4 regions of the Streptomyces sp. NBC_01294 genome follow, and region 3 is predicted to be linked to each of the others. Evidence: riboswitches for the same ligand, from Rfam matches in the RefSeq annotation. Region 3 holds a riboswitch; each other region holds the start of a gene.
The links. A riboswitch is a leader RNA that binds a small molecule or an ion and turns the genes downstream of it on or off. The one in region 3 is predicted to bind cobalamin.
Positions count from the first base shown of each region.

Region 1: linked by a shared signal. The riboswitch ahead of OG534_RS35115 (CoA-acylating methylmalonate-semialdehyde dehydrogenase) and the one ahead of OG534_RS35840 (hypothetical protein) in region 3 are both predicted to bind cobalamin.
Region 2: linked by a shared signal. The riboswitch ahead of OG534_RS01600 (prenyltransferase/squalene oxidase repeat-containing protein) and the one ahead of OG534_RS35840 (hypothetical protein) in region 3 are both predicted to bind cobalamin.
Region 4: linked by a shared signal. The riboswitch ahead of metE (5-methyltetrahydropteroyltriglutamate--homocysteine S-methyltransferase) and the one ahead of OG534_RS35840 (hypothetical protein) in region 3 are both predicted to bind cobalamin.

Region 1 is NZ_CP108423.1:7,758,438-7,762,399, forward strand. Features, by position in the region: gene OG534_RS35110 (acyl-CoA dehydrogenase family protein) at 1-695, opposite strand, end outside; gene OG534_RS35115 (CoA-acylating methylmalonate-semialdehyde dehydrogenase) at 692-2,191, opposite strand; cobalamin riboswitch at 2,379-2,549, opposite strand; gene OG534_RS35120 (short-chain fatty acyl-CoA regulator family protein) at 2,606-3,962, opposite strand, start outside.
Region 2 is NZ_CP108423.1:305,871-309,832, forward strand. Features, by position in the region: gene OG534_RS01595 (hypothetical protein) at 1-1,382, opposite strand, end outside; cobalamin riboswitch at 1,503-1,640, opposite strand; cobalamin riboswitch at 1,721-1,853, shown strand; gene OG534_RS01600 (prenyltransferase/squalene oxidase repeat-containing protein) at 1,963-3,962, shown strand, end outside.
Region 3 is NZ_CP108423.1:7,918,119-7,922,080, forward strand. Features, by position in the region: gene OG534_RS35835 (prenyltransferase/squalene oxidase repeat-containing protein) at 1-720, opposite strand, end outside; cobalamin riboswitch at 830-962, opposite strand; cobalamin riboswitch at 1,043-1,180, shown strand; gene OG534_RS35840 (hypothetical protein) at 1,301-2,728, shown strand; gene OG534_RS35845 (SDR family oxidoreductase) at 3,239-3,962, shown strand, end outside.
Region 4 is NZ_CP108423.1:6,991,339-6,995,300, forward strand. Features, by position in the region: gene OG534_RS31670 (FAD-dependent oxidoreductase) at 1-96, shown strand, start outside; gene OG534_RS31675 (hypothetical protein) at 186-719, opposite strand; gene OG534_RS31680 (hypothetical protein) at 792-1,325, opposite strand; cobalamin riboswitch at 1,560-1,788, shown strand; gene metE (5-methyltetrahydropteroyltriglutamate--homocysteine S-methyltransferase) at 1,956-3,962, shown strand, end outside.

The DNA of each region.
Region 1 (3,962 bases), 160 kb from region 3:
AAGCCGTCGCCCTCGGCGCCGAGCCGGCGGTCGGCGGGGATGCGCACGCCGTCGAGGACGACCTGGCGGGTGGGCTGCGCGTTCCAGCCCATCTTGTGCTCGTTGGGGCCGAAGGAGACCCCGGGGTCCTCGCGTGCGACGACGAACGCCGAGATCCCGCCGGGCCCGCTCTCGCCGGTGCGGGCCATGACGATGTAGACCCCGGCGGCCCCGGCGCCGGAGATGAACTGCTTGACGCCGGTCAGCACGTAGTGGTCGCCGTTCCGCTCGGCGCGGGTGCGCAAGGCTCCCGCGTCGGAGCCGGCCCCGGGTTCGGTGAGGCAGTAGCTGCCCAGGGAGTCGGCCGAGCACAGGCCCGGCAGCCAGCGGCGGCGCTGCGCGGCGTCCCCGTAGCGGTCGATCATCCAGGCGACCATGTTGTGGATGGAGAGGTAGCCGGCGATGGACGGGCAGCCGGTGGCCAAGGTCTCGAAGACGAGGACGCCGTCGGCGCGGCCGAGCCCCGAACCGCCGTGCTCCTCCCGCACGTAGACGCCGCCGAGACCGAGGACCGCGGCCCGGCGGATGACCTCGACGGGGAAGTGCTTGTCCCGGTCCCAGGCGACGGCGTACGGGGCCAGGTGCTCCTGGGCGAAGTCGAGGGTGACCTCGGCGAGGGCGAGCTGGTCCTCGGTGAGGGTGGTCACGGCGCTCATCCCATCGTCGGGATCGTGAAGCTCGCGCCCTCCTTGGCCCCGGAGGGCCAGCGCGAGGTGACGGTCTTGGTCCGGGTGTAGAAGCGGATGGAGTCCGGTCCGTGCTGGTTCAGATCCCCGAAACCGGACCGCTTCCAGCCGCCGAAGGTGTGGTACGCCACCGGGACGGGGATCGGCACGTTGACGCCGACCATGCCGGCGCCCACCCGGCGGGTGAAGTCGCGGGCGGTGTCGCCGTCGCGGGTGAAGATCGCGACGCCGTTGCCGTACGGGTGCTCGGTGGGCAGGCGCAGTGCCTCCTCGTAGTCGGCGGCCCGTACGACGGACAGCACCGGCCCGAAGATCTCCTCCCGGTAGATCCGCATCGAGGGGGTGACCCGGTCGAAGAGGGTGGCGCCGGCGAAGTAGCCGTTCTCGTGCCCGGCCAGGGTGAACCCGCGTCCGTCGACGACGAGTTCGGCTCCCTCGGTGGCGCCGATGCCCACGTAGCGGTTGACCCGGTCGAGCGCGTCACGGCTCACCAGCGGCCCGAAGTCTGCCTCGGGGTCGTCGGAGCGGCCGACGCGCAGGGTGGCGATGCGCTCCTTCAGCTTGGCCACCAGCGCGTCCGCGGTCTCCTCGCCGACGGGGACGGCCACGGCGATGGCCATGCAGCGCTCGCCGGCCGACCCGTATCCGGCGCCGATGAGCGCCTCCACGGCCTGGTCGAGATCGGCGTCCGGCATCACGATCATGTGGTTCTTGGCGCCGCCGAAGCACTGGGCGCGCTTGCCGTGGGCGGCGGCGGTGGCGTAGATGTGCGCGGCGATCGGGGTGGAGCCGACGAAGCCGAGGGCCTGCACGCGGGGGTCTTCGAGGAGGGTGTCGACGGCCTCCTTGCCGCCGTTGACCACGTTGAGCACGCCGGGCGGCAGGCCGGCTTCCAGGAAGAGCTCGGCGAGCCGCAGCGGTACGGACGGGTCCCGTTCCGAGGGCTTCAGGATGAAGGAGTTGCCGCAGGCCAGAGCCGGTGCGGCCTGCCACAGCGGGATCATCGCCGGGAAGTTGAAGGGGGTGATCCCGGCGACCACGCCGAGCGGCGCGCGCAGGGAGTGCACGTCGATGCCCGTGCCCGCGTTGTCGGTGAACTCCCCCTTCAGCAGGTGCGGGACGCCGGCGGCGAACTCGACCACCTCCAGGCCGCGTTGCAGGTCACCGTGCGCGTCGGCGACGGTCTTGCCGTGCTCGGCCGACAGCATGCGGGCGAGGGAGTCCCGCTCGCCCTCGACCAGTTGGAGGAAGCGCAGCAGCACGCGCGAGCGGCGCTGCGGGTTCCACTGGCCCCAATCCGCCTGCGCCTCCTCGGCGTTCGCGATGGCCGCCTCGGTGTCGGCGCGCCCGGCGAGCGGGACGCGGGCCTGGACGGTGCCGGTGTTGGGGTCGTACACGTCGGCGAAGAGTCCGGATGTTCCGGTGGTGTGCTTGCCGCCGATGAAATGGGTGAGTTCACGGACCATGGGTGCCTGCTCTCGTCAGGTTGGATCCGGGGATGGCACGGCGGACCGGCGAACGCGCCCGGTGGGGTGCGCCGCTGGGGAAGGCCGTGAGAACTACGAGCGTGCGCAGGTGTGCGCGCGCTCCGCCGGATCACCAGGGTCCTGGGTACAAACCGGTGCCATGCGTGTCTGCTCCATCCTCGTGGACAACACGGAACGTTCCGCGGCCGGTATCCTGACTCCCGGATCACCGCGTGCCGCCCGCCTTCCCGACAGACCTCGTCAGTGGCGTGTGGATGGCAGCACACTCCCCGGTCACAGTGGCGGGACCGTGCCGGTTTCTCACCGGCTTCCCTGCACCGCGGACCTTGTGCGGCGAACATATAGTTGGACGTCCTAGTAAGTCCAGACCCCCCTGCCGCGCGCCGGCGTCCGTCAGCCGTGGGCCGGGGCGGAGTTCCTGGTCACCGGGTACGGGATGAAAGTGCTGCTGTTCTCGTCGACGGCCAGGACCCGGCCGAGCGGCGGGACGGCCCGCTGCGGGCAGTCGAGGCGTTCGCAGAGCCTGCAGCCCATGCCGATGGGCGTGGCCGCCGCCGTGTTGTCGAGGTCGAGCCCGTCGGCGTACACGAGCCGGGAGGCGTGCCGGATCTCGCATCCGAGCCCGATCGCGAAGGTCTTGCCGGGCTCGCCCCAGCCGCCGCGGTGGCGGGTGACGGCGCGGGCGGTCCACAGGAACCGCTGCCCGTCGGGCATGGCGGCGACCTGGACGTGGATGCGACCGGGCGCGGCGAAGGCCTCGTACACGTTCCACAGCGGGCAGGTGCCGCCCGCGCGGGAGAAGTGGAATCCGGTGGCGGACTGCCGCTTGGACATGTTCCCGGCCCGGTCCACCCGGACGAAGGAGAAGGGAACCCCGCGCAGCCTGGGCCGTTGCAGGGTGCTGAGGCGGTGGCAGACCGTCTCGTAGCCGATCCCGAAGTGGTCGGTGAGCCGCTCGATGTCGTAGCGGAACTCCTCCGCGGCGGTGTGGAAGGCCGTGTACGGGAGGATGAGCGCGGCCGCGAAGTAGTTGGCGATGCCGATCCGCGCGAGGGCGTGCACGGGGGAGCCGGGCGGGAAGTCCTCGGTGGCCAGCCGGTCCAGTTCGGCCCCGTACTCGATCAGCGCCAGCTGCGTGGCCATCCGGAACGCCTGCTGGCCCGGCCGCAGCCGGTTCGACAGGTGCAGGACCCGGGCGGTCGCGTCGTAGTGGTGCAGCCGGTCGGAATCCGGGGCGGTCCTGACGCCGTGCCGATCGGACAGCCGGCGGGTCAGGGCGCGGATGACGTCACCGGGGCGGATGCCGATCTCGCGGGCGAGGGCTTCGGCCGCCAGATCGGTCTCGTGCAGGTAGTTCTGCCGCCGGTAGAAGAACTCGCGGATCTCCTCGTGGGGCGAGCGGGGTGCGTCCGTCACCGCGTCCCGGCCGTCGGCGGCGTCGGCGAGGCGCTCGGCCAGGAGCTGGCCGCGCCGGCCCAGGTCCAGCAGGACCGAGGCGACGGCAGGCATCCGGGTGGCCAGTTCGGCCAGGTCGGAGGGGGAGACGCGGGCCTCGGCGACCTCCTTGGCGAGCGCCTCGCGCAGGTCCGCGACCAGGCGGCTGGTGTCGCGCTCCGAGAAGAACCCCGGATCGACCCCGAACGCCTCGGTGAGGCGCAGCAGCACGGGGACGGTCAGCGGCCGGGAGTCGTGCTCCATCTGGTTGAGGTAGCTGGGGGAGATGGCCAGCACCCGTGCCAGGTCGGCCTGG
Region 2 (3,962 bases), 7.6 Mb from region 3:
TTCTCGCGGAGCGCGCCGGCGAAGGCGGAGCCGTCGACGCTCACCTTCCAGGTGTTGCCGCCGCTGTTGGCCTTGCCGTTGACGTTAGTGATGGTGCCGGTGCCCGACGAGGGGGTGACGCCGGTGACACAGCCCGACGGGGTGGCGCCGCTGGTCGCCGCGTTCAGGACGTCGCCGAGGGTGGTGGTCGTACCGGTCGGCGTGAAGGCCACCGAGCAGACCTTGAGGTTGCCGGCGCCGTCGTCGACGGTCAGGGCGAGCTTGGTGGCGGTGCCGGCGGTCAAGGTGGACTGCGCGACCCACTGCGGGGCCCCGGGGGTGACCGGGACGGGCGGGGCCGTGGTGAATCCGCCACCGGCCACGGCGCGCAGCGCGTCGATCGACGCGTAGGCGGTCGGGGTGGTGTCGGACGGCTTGTACTTGAAGCCGCCCGCCGGGTTGTACTGGTTGGCGATCAGGAAGTCGATCGGGGTCTTGCCGTTGACGGTGAGGAAGTCACCGGTCTGCGGGTTGATGCTGCAGGCGTTGAGGCCGGCGACGCCCCAGCCGTTGGAGCTGGTGTTGACCCCGTACAGGGAGTTGAAGGCACCGGAGTTGGCGACGAGCTTGCCCTTGAGGAAGTTCTTGGCCTGGACGACGTCGGTGTCGGTGTTGGGGACGCCGGAGACGCAGAGGGCGGCCATCGCGGCGCCGGTCATGTCGACGTCGCTCGCGGAGTTGAGGACGGTGGGGTTGCCCTCGGCCTTCTGGTAGGTCCAGCCGCCGTCGACGTGCTGGTTGGCCCGGATGCGCGTGACCATCGAGTCGGTGAGTGCCTGCGGAACACGGGCGCCGCCGGCCTGGGTCTTCGCGCCGCCCAGGGAGAGGGCCGCGAAGACGGTGCCGTTGAAGTTGCCGGACGGCCCGAAGTAGCCCGCCTCGGCGGTCTGCCAGTACGAGTAGACGTGCGCGATGAGGTTGCGGGAGGCCGACACGCGGGCCGGGTCGATGCCCGCGGCGTACGCGTTCAGGGTGCCGCGCTCGTAGTCGGTGACCACCGGTGCGCCGGAGGGCCAGCCCGCGGTGGACAGAAGGTTGCGGTAGACGGTCCGGGCGTTCTTCGTGGTGTCCCCGCCGGGGGCGACGTCGACGACCGCGGTGCCGGCGGCGGCGAAGGTGCTGAACGCCCACTCGTTGGACAGGCCGGAGCCGGCGTACGAACCGTCGGCCGCCTGGAGGGACTTGAGGTAGGCGACGCCGTTGGTCTTCGACGTGGCGATCTGCGCCGGCGACGAGGTCGCGAAGGCGGGCAGCGCGGTGAGGGCGAGGGCGCCGAGGGCGGCGGGCACCGCGAGCGCGAGGCGGCGGGGCGTGCGGGGACGGGGCGTGCGGGGACGGGACATGGCCTGCTCCTGGAATCGGCGGACGCCGGCCACTGCCTGGACACGCCGCAAGGAGCCCGCTCACGGTGGCGGGGCAGGGGCATGGCCGGAGAGCCGCCGTCCGGAACGCGTGGTACGGCTTCTGTGGTGCATCGCCGGATGGGCATTCGGGCTCGGAAACGGCCCCCGCCGTCCCACACCGCTGCGCGTCAGCTCCGGCATCGCACCGGATTCCCCCACGTGGCAGCCCAGGACGCTACCCGAGTGATCAAGGGACCGCCAGCCACCGGATCCGTGACGCGGACCGCCTCCGCCCGGGGCTGGTCCGCTGAGACTCAGGCCACCTTGACGCGTCGTCGGGATCCGTGTTGCACTCCGCCTGATAACTGCTCAGCACCAGGGGAAGCCGGTCGAATTCCGGCGCTGTCCCGCAACCGTAGGCCCGGTTCTTCCCGGGCGAGCCGGAATGCCTGGTGTTGGGCCACAGTACGAAGAGCGCCGTCGCGGATTGCGGTGTGGTCGTCGCAGCCTCTCCATGGCCTCAGGCCGTGCAGGGGCGCATCGCCACGTACGCAGCCGCCCGGCAGAGACGAGGGCTGCGGTGGGGACCGAACAGCAGGCAAAACGGCAATCGGGGACGAGACGGCGGCTCCTCTCCCTCGTGACCGCGACCTTCCTGACGCTCGGTGCGGGAGTGGCCCTCCTCACGGTTCCCTCGTCCGCCAACGCCGACCCGATCGAGCAGTGCACGGCCACCACCGGCGCCGTCGTCGCCGTCGACTTCGGACCCTTCGGCGGCAAGGTCGAGCGCGGCTGCGACACCACGCCGACGACCGGTTACGAGCTGCTGCACACCGGCGGCTTCACGACCGAGGGCACCGTCCACGACGGCCCGGCCTTCATCTGCCGCATGGGCAACGGCTCCTTCAACTCCGGTACGCAGTACCCCACTCCGGACAAGGAGGACTGCGTCCTCACCCCGCAGGCCACCGCGTACTGGTCGTACTGGATCGCCTCGCCCGGTCAGAAGAACTGGACCTACAGCCCGCTCGGTGCCATGTCGCGCACCCCGAAGCCCGGTGACGTGGACGCCTGGGTGTTCGGCGGCACCGACATCGGCGGCACTTCGGGCAAGCCCACCTTCTCCCCCGACGACGTGCGCGCGGGCGGCGGCGCCCCCTCACCGGACCCGACCGGGCCGACCGTGCCGCCGACCGTTCCGCCGGGCGCGGTCGACGTGGCCGCCGCCACCCGCTGGCTCACCGGGAAGCTGACGGACGGGGAGCGCGTCGTCGACGAGGGCTCCACCACTCCGAACCACTTCCTCACCAGCGAGGTCGTATTCGCCCTGGCCGCCACCGACAGGGAGAGCCCGGCGGCCCGGAAGGCCGCCGACTTCCTCGCCACGCCCGAGCAGACGGACGCGTACGCCTACCCGGCCGGCAAGGACGGGATCCCCGACGCCGGCGCCGCCGCGCGCCTCGCGCTCGTCGCCGAGGCCACCGGCAAGGACCCCCGTGCCTTCGGCGGCCACGACCTGCTCGGCGACCTCGTCAAGTACGTCTGCCCCAGGGACATCGGTGACGGTGAGACCGTCGAAGGCTGTCTGACCAGGGGGGACTTCCGGACCACCGGCCAGGCCGACGCCCAGGCCATGGCCGTCATCGCCCTCCTCAACGGTGGCGTGACGCCTCCCGCCGACGCCGTGAACCGGCTGAATGGCCTGCAGTGCGAGGACGGCGGCTTCACCGGCATCCTCATCCGCGCCGGCGAATGGTGCGACAGCGACGCGAGCTCCACGGGCCTGATCGCCCTGGCCCTCAAGCGGGCCGGCGGCCACGACGCGGCCGTCGAAAGGGCGCGGGCCCAGCTCAAGAAGTCCCAACTGGCGAGCGGCGCCTGGCCCTCCGCCTCCTTCATGACCACCGGCAGCCCGGCTTCCACCGGTTGGGCCGCCCAGGCCCTGCGCGCCCTCGGCGACGCCGGCCACGCGGACGCGGGCCTCTCGTGGCTCTCCAAGCACCAGTTCCCCGAGGGCGGTTTCGGCTTCGAGGCGGACGACACCGCATCGCGCGTGTTCGCCACCGTCCCCGTCGCCGTCGCGGGTGCCAAGAGCGACCTGGTGGCCCTGACGGGCAAGAAGGCCGACCCGACGCCGACGCCGACCGAGCCCAAGCCGACGCCCACGGATCCCAAGCCCACACCGACCGAGCCCAAGCCGACGCCCACCGAACCGAAGCCCACACCGACTGAACCGAAGCCCACGCCCACCGCCCCCAAGCCGACGGTCCCGCCGGGCGACGGACCGGACATCAAGAAGGGCGTGGCGTACCTCACCGCCCCCAAGCAGCTGATCCAGGGCCGCTACTACGAGAGCGAGCCCGGTGGGGGCCGTGCCGACTACGGCATGACCATCGACGGCGCCTACGCCCTCGCGGCCACCGGCGGTGACAACGCGACGCTGCGCAACATCGTCGACTTCTTCGACAAGGGCGGCAAGGACGCCCAGAACCGCGGCATCCACGACTGGACCCTCGTCGGCACGAAGTACGCGTCCGGCGGCTCCATCGGCAAGGCCGCCGTGCTCGCCGAGGCCGTGGG
Region 3 (3,962 bases):
GTGGTTCGGAGTGGTGGAGCCCTCGTCGACGACGCGCTCCCCGTCCGTCAGCTTCCCGGTGAGCCAGCGGGTGGCGGCGGCCACGTCGACCGCGCCCGGCGGAACGGTCGGCGGCACGGTCGGCCCGGTCGGGTCCGGTGAGGGGGCGCCGCCGCCCGCGCGCACGTCGTCGGGGGAGAAGGTGGGCTTGCCCGAAGTGCCGCCGATGTCGGTGCCGCCGAACACCCAGGCGTCCACGTCACCGGGCTTCGGGGTGCGCGACATGGCACCGAGCGGGCTGTAGGTCCAGTTCTTCTGACCGGGCGAGGCGATCCAGTACGACCAGTACGCGGTGGCCTGCGGGGTGAGGACGCAGTCCTCCTTGTCCGGAGTGGGGTACTGCGTACCGGAGTTGAAGGAGCCGTTGCCCATGCGGCAGATGAAGGCCGGGCCGTCGTGGACGGTGCCCTCGGTCGTGAAGCCGCCGGTGTGCAGCAGCTCGTAACCGGTCGTCGGCGTGGTGTCGCAGCCGCGCTCGACCTTGCCGCCGAAGGGTCCGAAGTCGACGGCGACGACGGCGCCGGTGGTGGCCGTGCACTGCTCGATCGGGTCGGCGTTGGCGGACGAGGGAACCGTGAGGAGGGCCACTCCCGCACCGAGCGTCAGGAAGGTCGCGGTCACGAGGGAGAGGAGCCGCCGTCTCGTCCCCGATTGCCGTTTTGCCTGCTGTTCGGTCCCCACCGCAGCCCTCGTCTCTGCCGGGCGGCTGCGTACGTGGCGATGCGCCCCTGCACGGCCTGAGGCCATGGAGAGGCTGCGACGACCACACCGCAATCCGCGACGGCGCTCTTCGTACTGTGGCCCAACACCAGGCATTCCGGCTCGCCCGGGAAGAACCGGGCCTACGGTTGCGGGACAGCGCCGGAATTCGACCGGCTTCCCCTGGTGCTGAGCAGTTATCAGGCGGAGTGCAACACGGATCCCGACGACGCGTCAAGGTGGCCTGAGTCTCAGCGGACCAGCCCCGGGCGGAGGCGGTCCGCGTCACGGATCCGGTGGCTGGCGGTCCCTTGATCACTCGGGTAGCGTCCTGGGCTGCCACGTGGGGGAATCCGGTGCGATGCCGGAGCTGACGCGCAGCGGTGTGGGACGGCGGGGGCCGTTTCCGAGCCCGAATGCCCATCCGGCGATGCACCACAGAAGCCGTACCACGCGTTCCGGACGGCGGCTCTCCGGCCATGCCCCTGCCCCGCCACCGTGAGCGGGCTCCTTGCGGCGTGTCCAGGCAGTGGCCGGCGTCCGCCGATTCCAGGAGCAGGCCATGTCCCGTCCCCGCACGCCCCGTCCCCGCACGCCCCGCCGCCTCGCGCTCGCGGTGCCCGCCGCCCTCGGCGCCCTCGCCCTCACCGCGCTGCCCGCCTTCGCGACCTCGTCGCCGGCGCAGATCGCCACGTCGAAGACCAACGGCGTCGCCTACCTCAAGTCCCTCCAGGCGGCCGACGGTTCGTACGCCGGCTCCGGCCTGTCCAACGAGTGGGCGTTCAGCACCTTCGCCGCCGCCGGCACCGCGGTCGTCGACGTCGCCCCCGGCGGGGACACCACGAAGAACGCCCGGACCGTCTACCGCAACCTTCTGTCCACCGCGGGCTGGCCCTCCGGCGCACCGGTGGTCACCGACTACGAGCGCGGCACCCTGAACGCGTACGCCGCGGGCATCGACCCGGCCCGCGTGTCGGCCTCCCGCAACCTCATCGCGCACGTCTACTCGTACTGGCAGACCGCCGAGGCGGGCTACTTCGGGCCGTCCGGCAACTTCAACGGCACCGTCTTCGCGGCCCTCTCCCTGGGCGGCGCGAAGACCCAGGCCGGCGGCGCCCGTGTTCCGCAGGCACTCACCGACTCGATGGTCACGCGCATCCGGGCCAACCAGCACGTCGACGGCGGCTGGACCTACCAGAAGGCCGAGGGCAACCCCACCGTCCTCAACTCCGCGAGCGACGTCGACATGACCGGCGCCGCGATGGCCGCCCTCTGCGTCTCCGGCGTCCCCAACACCGACACCGACGTCGTCCAGGCCAAGAACTTCCTCAAGGGCAAGCTCGTCGCCAACTCCGGTGCCTTCAACTCCCTGTACGGGGTCAACACCAGCTCCAACGGCTGGGGCGTCGCCGGCCTCAACGCCTGCAGCATCAACCCGCAGACCGGTGACTTCCTCACCGTCAACGGCAAGACCCCGATCGACTTCCTGATCGCCAACCAGTACAACCCGGCGGGCGGCTTCAAGTACAAGCCGTCCGACACCACCCCGACCGCCTACGCGTCGATCGACGCGCTGCGCGCCGTGGCCGGTGGCGGATTCACCACGGCCCCGCCCGTCCCGGTCACCCCCGGGGCCCCGCAGTGGGTCGCGCAGTCCACCTTGACCGCCGGCACCGCCACCAAGCTCGCCCTGACCGTCGACGACGGCGCCGGCAACCTCAAGGTCTGCTCGGTGGCCTTCACGCCGACCGGTACGACCACCACCCTCGGCGACGTCCTGAACGCGGCGACCAGCGGCGCCACCCCGTCGGGCTGTGTCACCGGCGTCACCCCCTCGTCGGGCACCGGCACCATCACTAACGTCAACGGCAAGGCCAACAGCGGCGGCAACACCTGGAAGGTGAGCGTCGACGGCTCCGCCTTCGCCGGCGCGCTCCGCGAGAAGGTGATCAACGTGGGCGACACGATCGCCCTGCGCTGGGGCGCCTGATCCCCTCCGGGTGCGGGGACCCGCGTACGGGCCCCCGCACCCGGAGGCCGGAGTACGGGCCCCGCACCCGGAGGCACGAGTGCGGGCCCGGTGCGCACGGAGCCCGACGAGCCTCCGTGCGCGACCGGGCCGCGGCGATCAGTCCGTCAGATAGGCCCGGGTGATCGTGATCTCCGACTTGCTGCCCGAGGCGTCGGTCACCGTGCCCCGCAGGGACACGTGGCCGCCCTTCGGCGGGTTCTTCACCGTCACCGCGCCGGACGCGACCGGGGCCCTGCGCCAGGTGTAGCCGTCGTCGTACGAGATGGACCGTCAGGGACTTCGGCTTGCCGCCGACGACGGTGACCGGGACGCGGACCCTCCGGTCCGCCGGCGAGGTAGCCGCCAGGATGGGTGCTGATCGGCACGCCTCGGGTGGCGTACGGCCGACGGCGCGCGGCGTCGGGTGATCGGCGAGGTGCGGAGAAAGGGTGACAGGATCTGTCGGGATTGGCGTGAACGATGGATGACATGAGCAACGAGGACATCACCATCCGGAACGCCGGCCCCGACCACCCGCGGCGCCCGCTCGCCGGCCGGATCGCGCTCGTGGCGGGGGCCACCCGCGGTGCCGGACGCGCCCAGGCCGTCGAGCTCGGCCGGGCCGGCGCCACCGTGTACGTCACCGGCCGCACCACCCGTACCCGGGCCAGCGAGGTCGGCCGGACGAGCGAAACCATCGAGGAGACAGCCGAGTTGGTCACCGCGGCCGGCGGCACCGGCATCGCGGTGCCCACGGACCACCTCGACGAGGACCAGGTACGCGCCCTCGTCGAGCGGATCGACCGGGAACAGGGGCGGCTCGACATCCTCGTCAACGACCTGTGGGGCGGTGAGCACCTCCTCGCCGGCTCCGTATTCGGGAAGAAGAGCTGGGAGACCCCCCTCGCCGACGGCCTGCGCATCCTGGAACTCGGCGCGCGCTCTCACGTGATCACCGCGGCGCTGCTGCTGCCCTTGCTGATCCGTTCGGACGCGCCGCTGCACGTGGAGGTCACCGACGGCACGGCGCGCTCCAACCGCCGCTACCGCGAGAACATGTACTACGACCTGGCGAAGAACGCCCCGATCCGGCTCGCGTTCGGGCTGGGCCAGGAGCTGGCGGAGTACGGGGGTACGGCGGTCGCGGTCTCGCCGGGTTTCCTGCGCTCGGAGCAGATGCTCGCCCACTTCGGGGTGAGCGAGGAGAACTGGC
Region 4 (3,962 bases), 930 kb from region 3:
GACGGCTTCGTGGCGTGGCGCTCGGCCGATGAAGCCGTCATGGACCCGGAAGTGGTGCTCCAGAAGGTGCTGACCACCCTGCTGGACCGCACCTGACCCTCCTCCTCGGCGGGAACGGGAAGGGGCGTCGCCCCCGCGGTTTCCCGCGGGGGCGACACCCCTTGACGGGTCGGGGCCGGATCAGGTCACGGGAGCATCGTCGAACCGAGCTCGCCCGGCTTCTTCGGCACCCAAGGCGCTACGGCGGTGGCTTCAGCGGGGTCCGGCTCGCCCATGCTCACCCGCCAGACGTCCCTGTACTCCGTGCTCCCGGGCAGGACGTGGATCTCCTTGATCTGGCCGGTGTCGTGCAGGTAGAGCACGACGGTCTGCCGGTACGACCCCTCGTCGTAGAACTCCGCGGTGACCTTCCCTCCGGCGCCCTTGCGGAACGCGGCGATCCAGTTCTCGGCGGTCTTTTTGGTCGTGCCCTTGTCCTGCGCGTCGTTGGCCAGGGACGCCAGCTCGTCGGCCTTCCCGTCGGCTATCCGCCACACCACCTGCTGGGTGATCCCCAACGTGCCCGTGGACGGGTACCCGACGACCGCGAGCGGCGGGTGGCTGCTGTAGTCCCCGGCGTACTGCACGTCCTCGGCGTCGTACTCCCTCGAGCAGCCGGTGAGCGCGCCGAGCGCCAGGGCGCAGACGAGGGCGGCCCGCAGGGCCGCCGCCGGCCTCACGGGGACCGCGGCCCGAGGGCGGCGACCTCTACGAGGGAACAACATGCCTCCAGATGAATGTGATCGGTCAGGTCAGCGCGGAGTCTTCGAGCCGAGACCCCCAGGCGCCTTCGGAACCCACTCGGGGACCGCCGAGGCCTCCCTCGGATCCGGCTCGCGCATGCTCACGCGCCAGCCGCCCTCTCCGGTGCTCCCGGTGATGCGGACGTGGAACGCCTTGGTCTGCGCCGTGTCGTGGAAGTACACGACGACGATCTGCCGCACGGACCCCTCGTCGTAGAACTCCGCGGTCACCTTGCCCCCGGCCCCCTTGCGGAAGGCCTGGATCCAGTTCTGCGCGGTCGTGCGGCTCTCGCCGTTCACCTCGTCGCCGTCGGCGGCGAGCGACGCCAGTTCGTCGGCCTTCCCGTCGGCGATCCGCCAGATCAGTTTCTGGGTGATCCGGAGGGAGTCGGAGGTGGGATGGCCGACCACGCCCAGCGGTTCGTGGTTCCCGTAGTCGGTCGCGTACTGCAGTCCTTCCTCGTCGGCCGCGCAGCCGGTGAGCGATCCCCACGCCACAACGGCCACCAGGGCAGCCCGCGCCGCGGACAAACGAGTGGCCATACGTCCTCGGCCTTCCGGTGAGTATCGGGTGATCTCGATGCAGAGAGCTGCAACCTAGCGCCCTGACCAGGCAGTTCGAAGTGGCAAACGGACAAGGGGGACACAATGCGCGACTCAGTGACGCAATTCACGCCATGGCCGGGTTTCGCCGGTCGGTGAGGAGCGGGAGACCCGGACGTCTCATCCCGACATCCGGATGCTGGACACCTCCGCCCGCCGCCGGGGAACGCCATCTACTCTGGCCGGGCAGCTGGTTCGCCCCGTCCGCCAGGCGGGATGCGTCGTAAGAGGGAACCCGGTGGGAATCCGGGACTGCCCCGCAGCGGTGAGCGGGAACGACCGCCGTCATACGCACTGGGCCCGGCCGGGTCTGGGAAGCGACGGCCAGTAGGAGTCTCGTACGGCATCCGTACGACGAGACGTGCCCGCGAGTCCGAAGACCTGCCCGTTGCCCGTGTGCGACCGATCGCGCGCGGAAATCCCGGTGACCTCGTGGGCGGGTCGGCGACACATCAGGCGGACGGCCGCGGGCAGGTGCCCGGTCAACGGTCGAGGTCCGTCCGGTTCGTCATCCCTTCGCGCCTGAGGCCCTCACCGGGTCCACAGGAAAAGCTCGCGAAGGAGAGTTCCGTGACCCGCACGACCCCAGCCGCCGCCGCAGTACAGGCCACCGCGGCCACCGTGTACGGCTACCCCCGACAGGGGCGGAACCGGGAACTGAAGAAGGCCGTCGAGGGCTACTGGAAGGGCCGCGTCACCGCGGACGCCCTCCGGGAGACCGCCCGCGACCTGCGCCGGACCAACTGGCAGCAGCTGGCCGACGCCGGCATCACGGAAGTGCCGACCGGCGACTTCTCGTACTACGACCACGTGCTGGACACCAGCGTGATGGTCGGCGCCGTCCCCGCACGCCACCGCGCCGCCGTACGGACCGACGCCCTCGACGGCTACTTCGCCATGGCGCGCGGCACCCAGGAGGTGGCGCCGCTCGAAATGACCAAGTGGTTCGACACCAACTACCACTACCTGGTGCCGGAACTGGGCCCCGACACCGTCTTCACGGCGGACTCCGCGCAGCAGGTCGCCGAGCTGGAGGAGGCCCTGGCCCTCGGCCACACCGCCCGTCCGGTGCTGGTCGGCCCGGTGACCTACCTGCTGCTGGCCAAGCCCGCCCCCGGCGTCGCGGCCGACTTCGAGCCCCTGACGCTGCTCGACCGCCTGCTGCCCGTGTACGCGCGGGTCCTCGCGGACCTGCGCGCGGCCGGAGCCGAGTGGGTGCAGCTGGACGAACCCGCTCTGGTGCAGGACCGCACCCCGGCCGAACTGAACGCCGCCGCCCGCACCTACCGCGAGCTCGGCGCCGCGGCCGACCGGCCGAAGCTGCTCGTGGCCTCGTACTTCGACCGGCTCGGCGAGGCCCTGCCCGTCCTGGCCAAGGCCCCCGTCGACGGTCTCGCCCTGGACTTCACCGGCGCCGCCGCCGCGAACCTCGCCGACCTCGCCGCCGTCGGGGGCCTGCCCGGCAAGCGCCTCGTCGCGGGCGTCGTCAACGGCCGCAACATCTGGATCAACGACTTCGAGAAGTCCCTGGCCACCCTCGGCACCCTCCTGGGCCTGGCCGGCCGGGTCGACGTGGCCGCGTCCTGCTCCCTGCTCCACGTGCCGCTGGACGCCGGCGCCGAACGGGACATCGACCCGCAGGTCCGGCGCTGGCTCGCCTTCGCCCGGCAGAAGACCGCGGAGATCTCCACGCTCGCCCGCGGCCTCGCCCGCGGCACGCAGACGATCACGGCCGAACTCGCCGCCAACCGGGCCGACCTGGCCTCCCGCGCGAACTCCGCCCTCACCCGCGACCCCGCCGTACGCGCCCGGACCGCGGCCGTCACGGACGCCGACGGCCGCCGCTCCCAGCCGTACGAGAGGCGCGCGAGCGCCCAGCACGCCCGCCTGGGCCTGCCCGTGCTCCCCACGACGACCATCGGATCGTTTCCGCAGACCACTGAACTGCGCACGGCCCGCGCCGATCTGCGGGCCGGCCGCATCGAAAGGACCGGCTACGAGGACCGCATCGAGGCCGAGATCCGGGAAGTCCTCGCCTTCCAGGAGAAGGCCGGCATCGACGTCCTGGTGCACGGCGAGCCCGAGCGCAACGACATGGTCCAGTACTTCGCCGAGCAGCTCACCGGCTACCTGGCCACCCAGCACGGCTGGGTCCAGTCCTACGGCACCCGCTACGTCCGCCCGCCCGTCCTGGCCGGCGACATCTCCCGCCCCGACCCGATGACCGTGCGCTGGACCACGTACGCCCAGTCGCAGACCGGCCGCCCCGTCAAGGGCATGCTCACCGGCCCGGTCACCATGCTCGCCTGGTCCTTCGTCCGCGACGACCAGCCGCTCGGCGACACCGCCCGCCAGGTCGCGCTGGCCCTGCGCGACGAGGTGAACGACCTGGAGGCCGCGGGCACGTCCGTCATCCAGGTGGACGAGCCGGCCCTGCGCGAGACCCTGCCGCTGCGGGCCGCCGACCACGCGGCCTACCTCGCGTGGGCCACCGAGTCCTTCCGGCTCACCACCGCGGGCGTGCGTCCGGACACCCAGATCCACACGCACATGTGCTACGCCGAGTTCGGCGACATC